One region of the Bradyrhizobium sp. HKCCYLRH3073 genome, then DNA from elsewhere that is predicted to be linked to it. Evidence: predicted binding sites of a transcription regulator. Region 1 holds the regulator's gene; the other holds the start of a gene.

Evidence for each region. The regulator LexA, encoded in region 1, represses DNA repair genes until DNA is damaged. The targets are predictions, from matches to a motif close to TGTTCNNNNTGTGTTCNG.
Region 2: ACQR1X_RS10570 (single-stranded DNA-binding protein) is a predicted target of LexA. The motif match lies at 2,009-2,026, and genes of this name have one in related genera.

What each region holds. Positions count from the first base shown of each region.
Region 1 is NZ_JBNPUD010000007.1:23,279-27,088, reverse strand. It holds gene ACQR1X_RS17645 (ComEC/Rec2 family competence protein) at 1-379, shown strand, start outside; gene ACQR1X_RS17640 (hypothetical protein) at 334-591, opposite strand; gene ACQR1X_RS17635 (hypothetical protein) at 761-1,201, opposite strand; gene lexA (transcriptional repressor LexA) at 1,492-2,190, opposite strand; gene ACQR1X_RS17625 (molybdopterin molybdotransferase MoeA) at 2,396-3,607, opposite strand.
Region 2 is NZ_JBNPUD010000003.1:642,371-646,180, reverse strand. It holds gene ACQR1X_RS10580 (outer membrane protein) at 32-787, opposite strand; gene ACQR1X_RS10575 (outer membrane protein) at 981-1,724, opposite strand; gene ACQR1X_RS10570 (single-stranded DNA-binding protein) at 2,186-2,683, shown strand; gene ACQR1X_RS10565 (DUF2306 domain-containing protein) at 2,836-3,234, shown strand; gene gyrA (DNA gyrase subunit A) at 3,406-3,810, shown strand, end outside.

The sequences.
Region 1 (3,810 bases):
CGATGGCGTCTCCTGCGACGAGGCGGGCTGCGTGGTCGCGATGGCCGACGGCCGCTTCGCCGCCATGACCTTGCGCGCTGAGGCGCTCGCCGACGATTGCGCCCGTGTCGCGCTGATCGTCACCGCGCGCGCCGCGCCGTCATCCTGCGCGGCGGCCGTGATCGATCGCGAGCGGCTGCGGCAGCAGGGCGCCTTGTTGCTGGTGCAGCAGGGCATAGGCTTCGCCGTGACGCCGGCGCGTGCCGGCGGCACCGACCGCCCATGGTGGCCGGCACCCGCCGAGGCCGGCGCGTTCGACACGACGCTGACGCCGCGTGCGCCGGCCGCGCCGCTTCAGGACGCGACGCCGCCGGAGACCGAGCAGAGCGAGCAGGATTGAGTGCCGGGCAGCTCGAACGTGCCGAGATGATACTCGGTGTCGTCTGGTCCATCGAACAGCGATGGACCTTCGACCAGCGTGAACGCGGCGCCCGGATAGCGTTGCCAGATGGCGACGTCATCAGCCGTGACCGTCAGCCATCCGAACGCAAGCATGTAGCGGCCGGGCTCGGTGATCCGTCCGGCCTTGTTCCAATCGATCTTGTTGACCACGGCGGCAAGCTCCCCCGGCAAACAATGCCGGCCGAGGGATGTCGTTCCTATCCGATGCGATGCCGGACGTTCGCCCGAGAGGACTTTGCGCTTGCAGAACCCAAGTTGACCAAGTCTCCCACCGTCGAAAGCGCGCTCACGACCGACAGAAATGCCGACGCGCAGGCCCTCAGGTGATGCTGATGCGGCGAATCGGTGTGGCATGCGACGTCGGCACGTCCTCGCCGATGTCCGGGCGACGCTCTGCCGGCTGCTTGCTGACCGGCAATTGCAGCACGGTGACGCGCTGGCCCTCGCAGAGCTGGGTCACCAGCACGTGGCGGCCGTCGGCGAACTCGATCGCGTCGTGATGGCGATCGGGAATGTGGGTCTCGATGCTGTTGAACTTTGCGACGCGCTCGCGGATCGTCCGGGTCCAGAGCCAGCGGCTGTCGTAGCGGACGTCCTCGGCGAAGGCCAACTCGGTGCCGGGCATCATGCAGACTGCGACGGTCGGCTCGCTCTCCAGGGCGAAGCCGCGGGTGGCGGTGCCACGGAAGGTCATCGAGATCAACGTCTCGCCGACCTTGGCGGGACGGGACGCAACCGCATGGAGGCTGTAGTCACACATCGGATCGCTCCTCGTTGAGAGATAGCCGACCCACGCTCCCCCCGGACAGGCGCAGGCCTCTATCAGAGTGGACATCGATGGTGATGTTAGCGCGCGCTTCGCGGCAATTCTGCGCTGATCTGCATCGCGTGTGCCCGCGGCCGATCACAAGCGTTTGAGCATGCCGCGCTGCACATCATGAAGTGCATTCGCGTGTGGCGTATTTTGCTGGCTGCTTCCAGCTTGGCTGGCTTCTCGCTCGGCGGCGACAGCGCGTGCGCCCGCCGCCGATCGACCGATCCCATTCGCGATCAGTACTTGCGGTACAGCCCGACCAGCTTGCCTTGGATCTTCACCCGGTTCGGCGGCAGGATGCGCACCTCGTAGGCGGTGTTGGCCGGCTCGAGCGCGATCGATGCGCCGCGGCGGCGGAAGCGCTTCAAGGTCGCTTCCTCATCGTCGATCAGCGCCACCACGATGTCGCCGGTGTCGGCGGTCTCGTTGCGCTGGATCAGCGCCATGTCACCGTCGAGGATGCCGGCATCGACCATCGAGTCGCCGCGCACCTCGAGCGCATAGTGATCGCCGTTGCCGAGCATGTCGGCAGGCACGCTGATGGTGTGGCTGCGCGTCTGCAGCGCCTCGATCGGGGTACCGGCGGCGATGCGGCCCATCACCGGCACCGCGACAGGGCGCTCGCCATCGTCTAGCGCGGGAGTGCTGGTGCGCACCTTGCCGAGATTGCCTTCGATCACCGACGGCGTGAAGCCGCGACGGTTGCCCGCGGCCTGCGACAGCTCGGGCAGCTTGATCACCTCGATCGCGCGGGCGCGATTCGGCAGCCGGCGGATGAAGCCACGCTCCTCGAGCGCCGTGATCAGGCGATGAATGCCGGACTTCGAACGCAGATCGAGCGCATCCTTCATCTCGTCGAAGGACGGCGGCACGCCGGCTTCCTTGAGCCGCTCGTTGATGAACCGCAGAAGTTCGTACTGTTTGCGCGTCAGCATTTCGACCTGGTCCCCGGTTTGTTGTTGTCCGAGTCCAGGAGCTGCGCCTTGAGCACAAGCCGGCTGAGAGCGCCCTGGAGTCGGACCGTCATCGCGTCGCCCGCAACATACTAAAAACAAATCATGAACGGACACTATATGTTCGATGTGTGTTCCGCAATCCTAAAAATATGATGAACGGACCGGGCTTTACCGGGGAAGCGGCTCAGTTCGGCAGGCGCAGGATCTCGCACGGGCTGCCGGCAGGCGCCTTCGGCGCAAACGCCGGCCGGATCACCAGCGCCTGCGACAGCGCGAGGTTCCCGAGCAGCGACGAATCCTGCTGGCTCACTGGGGTGGCTACCAGCGTGCCGTCGGCGCGCTCCTCGAGCTGCGCCCGCAGATAGTCCTCGCGCGAATCGTTCGCCCCCAACTCGCGGCCGAGCAGGGCGGTCTCGCGCGGCATCACGGCCTCGTCGCGGCCGAGCAGGCGCCGAATCAGCGGCACCATGAACAGGATGGCGCAGACATAGGACGACACCGGATTGCCGGGCAGTCCGATCACCCTGATGTCGCCGAGCCGTCCGTGCATCATCGGCTTGCCCGGCCGCATCGCGATCTTCCAGAACGCCATTTCGACGCCCTCGGCCTCCAGCGCCTGCTTGACCAGGTCGTGATCGCCGACCGAGGCGCCGCCGGTCGTGATCAGGACGTCGGCCTCTGCCGCGCGGGCGCGCCGGATTCCAGCGACCGTCGCCGCCATCGTATCCGCGGCGATGCCGAGATCGATCGGCGTCGCGCCCTCGCTGCGCACCAGCGCCCGCAGCGCGTAGCCGTTGGAATAGACGATCTGCCCCGGGCCGGGCGTCGAGCCCGGCATCACCAGCTCGTCGCCGGTGGCGAGCAGCGCCACCTTCGGCCGCCGCCGCACCGGCAGCGCCGGATGATTCATGCTGGCCGCCAGGGACAGGTCGCGGTCGCTGAGCCGGCGCCCGGCCTTCAGCAGCACCATGCCCTGGTGGAAGTCGACGCCGGCCGGCCGGATGTGCCGGCCTGTGATCGCGGCCTCGGTGATCACGACATGGCCGTCCTCGGCGATCGTGTCCTCCTGGATCACCACCGCGTCGGCGCCTGCGGGGACAACGCCGCCGGTGAAGATCCGCGCCGCCTCGCCGGGCCCGACCACGCGATCGAACGGCCGTCCCGCCGCGACCTCGCCGATCACCTTCAGCCGCGCCTTGGCCTTGGCTGCGTCGGCCGCGCGCACCGCATAGCCATCCATCGCCGACATCGCCTCGGGCGGCTGCGTCCGCAGCGCCGCGAGGTCGCGGGCCAGGATGCGGTGATAGGCCTCGTCCAGCCCGACCATTTCCTCAGCCAGCGGCTCGGTGCCGGCGAGCACCGCGGACAACGCATCGGAGACCGGCATCAGGGCCATGGGATTACCTTCGGACGAAGACGGGCAGATCGACTGAATCGCCTTCTAACCGAACGCGCACGGGGTGGCCAAGAGCCTAAGCCGCTCCCGGCTTTCCGATCGTCTGAAGGTGCGTCGCGTGGCCCGCCGCCTCACGATCGCGCGAGAAACTCTGCAATCATGCCGGGGGGGGGCAGTCGCGATCTGCTCACGTGCACACGGAG
Region 2 (3,810 bases), on a different contig from region 1:
GCGCCAGTCTTCGAGTGCCTGTCCTCGAGGGTCAGTGCTTGGAGACGACGGGACCGCCCCAGCGATAGTTGACGCGGACCGTCGCCATGTCGACGTCCTGGCCGACCGCATCGGTCCGGCCCGCGGCTCCGCCGGGAACACCGGAGAAGCCCAGGGTGCGGTTGCCCATGAACAGGTGCTCGTATTCGGCTGCGACCGACCAGTTCTTGGCGAAGCCGACCTCGACACCGGTGCCGACCGCAGCCCCCCAGCGCGTGGCGCTGGACTGGTCGAGAGCCGCGCCCGTTGCCGTGGCGAGACCGTTGTACTTCTCGCTTGCGACCGCGGCGCCGCCCTTTACGTACCAGAGCACGTTGTTCCAGGAATAGCCGACCTGGCCCGTGAACACGCCGATGCCGTTGATCTTGGTCTGGTTGGTCACGGCCGGGGCGAACTGGCTGGTGTTGCTGCCCTTGAGGTTGGCCCAGTTGCCCTGACCTTCGACGCCGAATACCCAGCCGCCAGCCTGCCAGCGATAGCCGATCTGGCCGCCCGCCAGCGCGCCGGTCGCATCGTGGCAACCCTCGGCGTTGGTCGCAGCGACACCTGCGAAGCTGACCTTGTTGGTCCAGCAGGTGCGGGAGGATGCGCCGCCGGCGTTCAGGCCGACATAGAAACCACTCCAATCATAGATCGTTGTGATCATCGCAGGCGCTTTGGTGAAGGTGCGCGCGGGCAGATCGGCAGCGATGGCCGGCGCAATCCCCAGCGCCAGCGAAGTTGTCGCCCCCAGCAACAGCCTTCTCATCGCATTCCCCAAACCAAGTCCGACGCCCGCACGCACGCTCTCACCAACGCCCACCCGCCGGACCTTGATAGCCCCTTCCGCCGTAAAAAGCCGTCACCCAAAGGACACAACGGCTCGGCAAGTACCGGTTCTGGCACACAAAAAAAGGCCGGCGCGAGGCCGGCCTTTCGACATATTCGCTCTTGGCGTGCGATCAGTAGCGCGACATGCCCGGACCACCGAAGTGGTAGGAGATGCCGGCCTTGACGGTATGGACGGTGTCGCTCCACTCCGAGCGGTTGGTCGCGACCGGGGAGTACTGGATCGAGCTCTTGCCGAAATCGAGATAGTTGTACTCGACCTTGGCCGACCAGTTCGGAGCGAACATGTACTCGGCACCGGCGCCGATCGTCCAACCCCAGCGCCAGTCGTTCTGCACGAACACGTTGCCGGGAACGCCATCGTAGCGGTGCTGCAGATCGCCGACCGTGGCACCGCCGCTGACGAAGAGCAGTGCCGGACCCGTGGCCCAGCCGAGCCGGCCCTTGATGTCGCCGAAGCCGCGCAGCTTGGTGAAGTAGGTGTCACCGACGCCGGCGTTGATCACGGCCGAGCGGCCGTCGATGTCCGCCCAGTGATAGTCGCCCTCGAGGCCGAACACGATGTTGTCGACCTGCCAATTGTAGCCGATCACGCCGCCGGCGAAGCCGCCGGTGATGTCGTAACGCTGCGTGCCGGCAAAGATCGCCGTATTCGGCGCACCGAAGAAGGTCTCATCGCTGCGGCCCCAGCCGCCACCGCCCTGCAGACCGAGATAGAAGCCGGCCCAGGTCGGAAGCGGAGCGGGCGCCATCACCGGGGCCTTCGTGTACGGGCGGGCGGCGAGATCGGCGGCTCCCGCCGGCGTCAGCGCCCCCAAAACCATCAAGCTGACAGCTCCAAGAAAAATTCTTTTCATCCCAAGTCTCCCGCTTTGGGCGTCTCCAAAATGGTCCCCGGAGACGCACGTCTGTGAAGTTGGTGCGACCACGCTTGCGGCCCCAATCCGTCCTCAAATATACGCGATTCAACCCTGGATACCGTCTCCCAAAAGCCACAGGCGGGGAGGAAGTGGGGCAATGTAAGCTGATGAAAGTTAATCGCTTTTTCGTGATTGACGGAACTTTTTCGCGGTTCCATATGGGGAACTTTCGGTTCCATTGAGTTCCATGGAACTCGACGCACGGTTGTATACACAGGCGCGCGAACAAAACTGGAACAATTGGGTGCGGCCTGCTATATGTGGATAAGCAGCGAGAATGCAGGTGGCCGGCGTGGCGACCGTATAGGGTCCGGCCCGAGAGGAAGGGCCGGGTCGCGTGGTGCCGAGAGGCTGACAGGCAGGCCGGTCCGATGATCGAGAACCGCGGGAGAGTGGTGATGGCGGGTAGTGTGAACAAGGTGATTCTGGTCGGCAATCTCGGCAAGGACCCCGAGATCCGGCGTACGCAGGATGGGCGGCCGATCGCCAATCTGAGCATTGCGACGTCGGAAACGTGGCGCGACAAGGCGACCGGCGAGCGCAAGGAAAAGACCGAATGGCACCGTGTGGTGATCTTCAATGAAGGTCTCTGCAAGGTCGCCGAGCAGTATCTGAAGAAGGGCGCCAAGGTTTACATCGAGGGCGCGCTGCAGACCCGCAAATGGACCGACCAGAGCGGCGTCGAGAAGTACTCGACCGAGGTCGTCCTGCAGGGCTTCAACTCGACCCTGACGATGCTCGATGGCCGTGGTGGCGGGGGCGGCAGCTTCTCCGATGACATGGGTGGCGGCGATTTCGGCAGCAGCGGTCCGTCGATGGCGCCGCCGCGCCGCGCGGTCGCTTCGGCCGGCGGTGGCGGACGCAACAGCGACATGGACGACGACATTCCGTTCTGAGCCGCCTGCGTCCTCGGTCGATACAAGGTGGCTTCCGTCCGTGTCGGGACGGGAGCCGGGGCGATCACCTCGGGTCTCGCATTGCAGGCGATCGCGCGCGTCTGACGTTTCGTTCGCTTGAGCTGTGCGTAACGTGACCACCGGGGTGTTGCATGAGCTTCGCACCGCTGCTCGCCGCCGAGCCCGCCGTGCTGCTGCACGCTGTCGCCGCGATGACGGCGTTCGCACTGGGGCTGGTCCAGTTCGCAGCCCCGAAAGGGACCTTGCCGCATCGAACGCTCGGCTGGATCTGGGTCGCTCTCATGGCCGCCGTTGCGGCCAGCTCGTTCTGGATTCACACCATCCGGCTGGTCGGTCCCTTCAGCCCGATTCACCTGCTGTCGCTCTATACGCTGGCCGTGCTGCCGGTTGCGGTGTGGGCTGCGCACCGCCATCGGGTGGGGCCCCATCGCCGGGCCATGATCACGCTGTTCTCCGGCGCCCTCGTGATTGCCGGACTGTTCACGCTCATGCCTGGACGGATCATGCACAAGGTGGTCTTCGGCCCATAGCCAAACAGGGTTCCCGGAGCCTGCCATGGGCGGCCGCGGCAATCGGTTAAGTCCCTGGAAAGGCGAGCAGAAAAAGCGCGCTCCGAACCCCCTTGGGGGTGGCTAGCGGCAGCGCCATGCGCTATATGATTCCAAGCGATTTTCGCGTGTCAAAACCGACCGGTATCCCCTTTGTCCGATAAAGAAGATGAGAAGCCCGGCGAGCCGGGCGGACCTTCCGACATTCGTCCCGTTTCCATCCTCGACGAGATGAAACGCTCCTACCTCGATTACGCGATGAGCGTGATCGTGTCGCGAGCGCTGCCCGATGCGCGCGACGGCCTCAAGCCCGTGCACCGGCGCATCCTGTATTCGATGTACGAGCAGGGGCACACGCCCGACAAGAAGTACGTCAAGTCCGCGCGCGTGGTCGGCGACGTCATCGGTAAATACCATCCGCATGGCGATCAGTCGATCTACGACGCCATGGTGCGCATGGCGCAGGACTTCTCGATGCGCGTGCCGCTGATCGACGGCCAGGGCAATTTCGGCTCCGTCGACGGCGATCCCCCCGCGGCCTATCGATACACCGAAGCG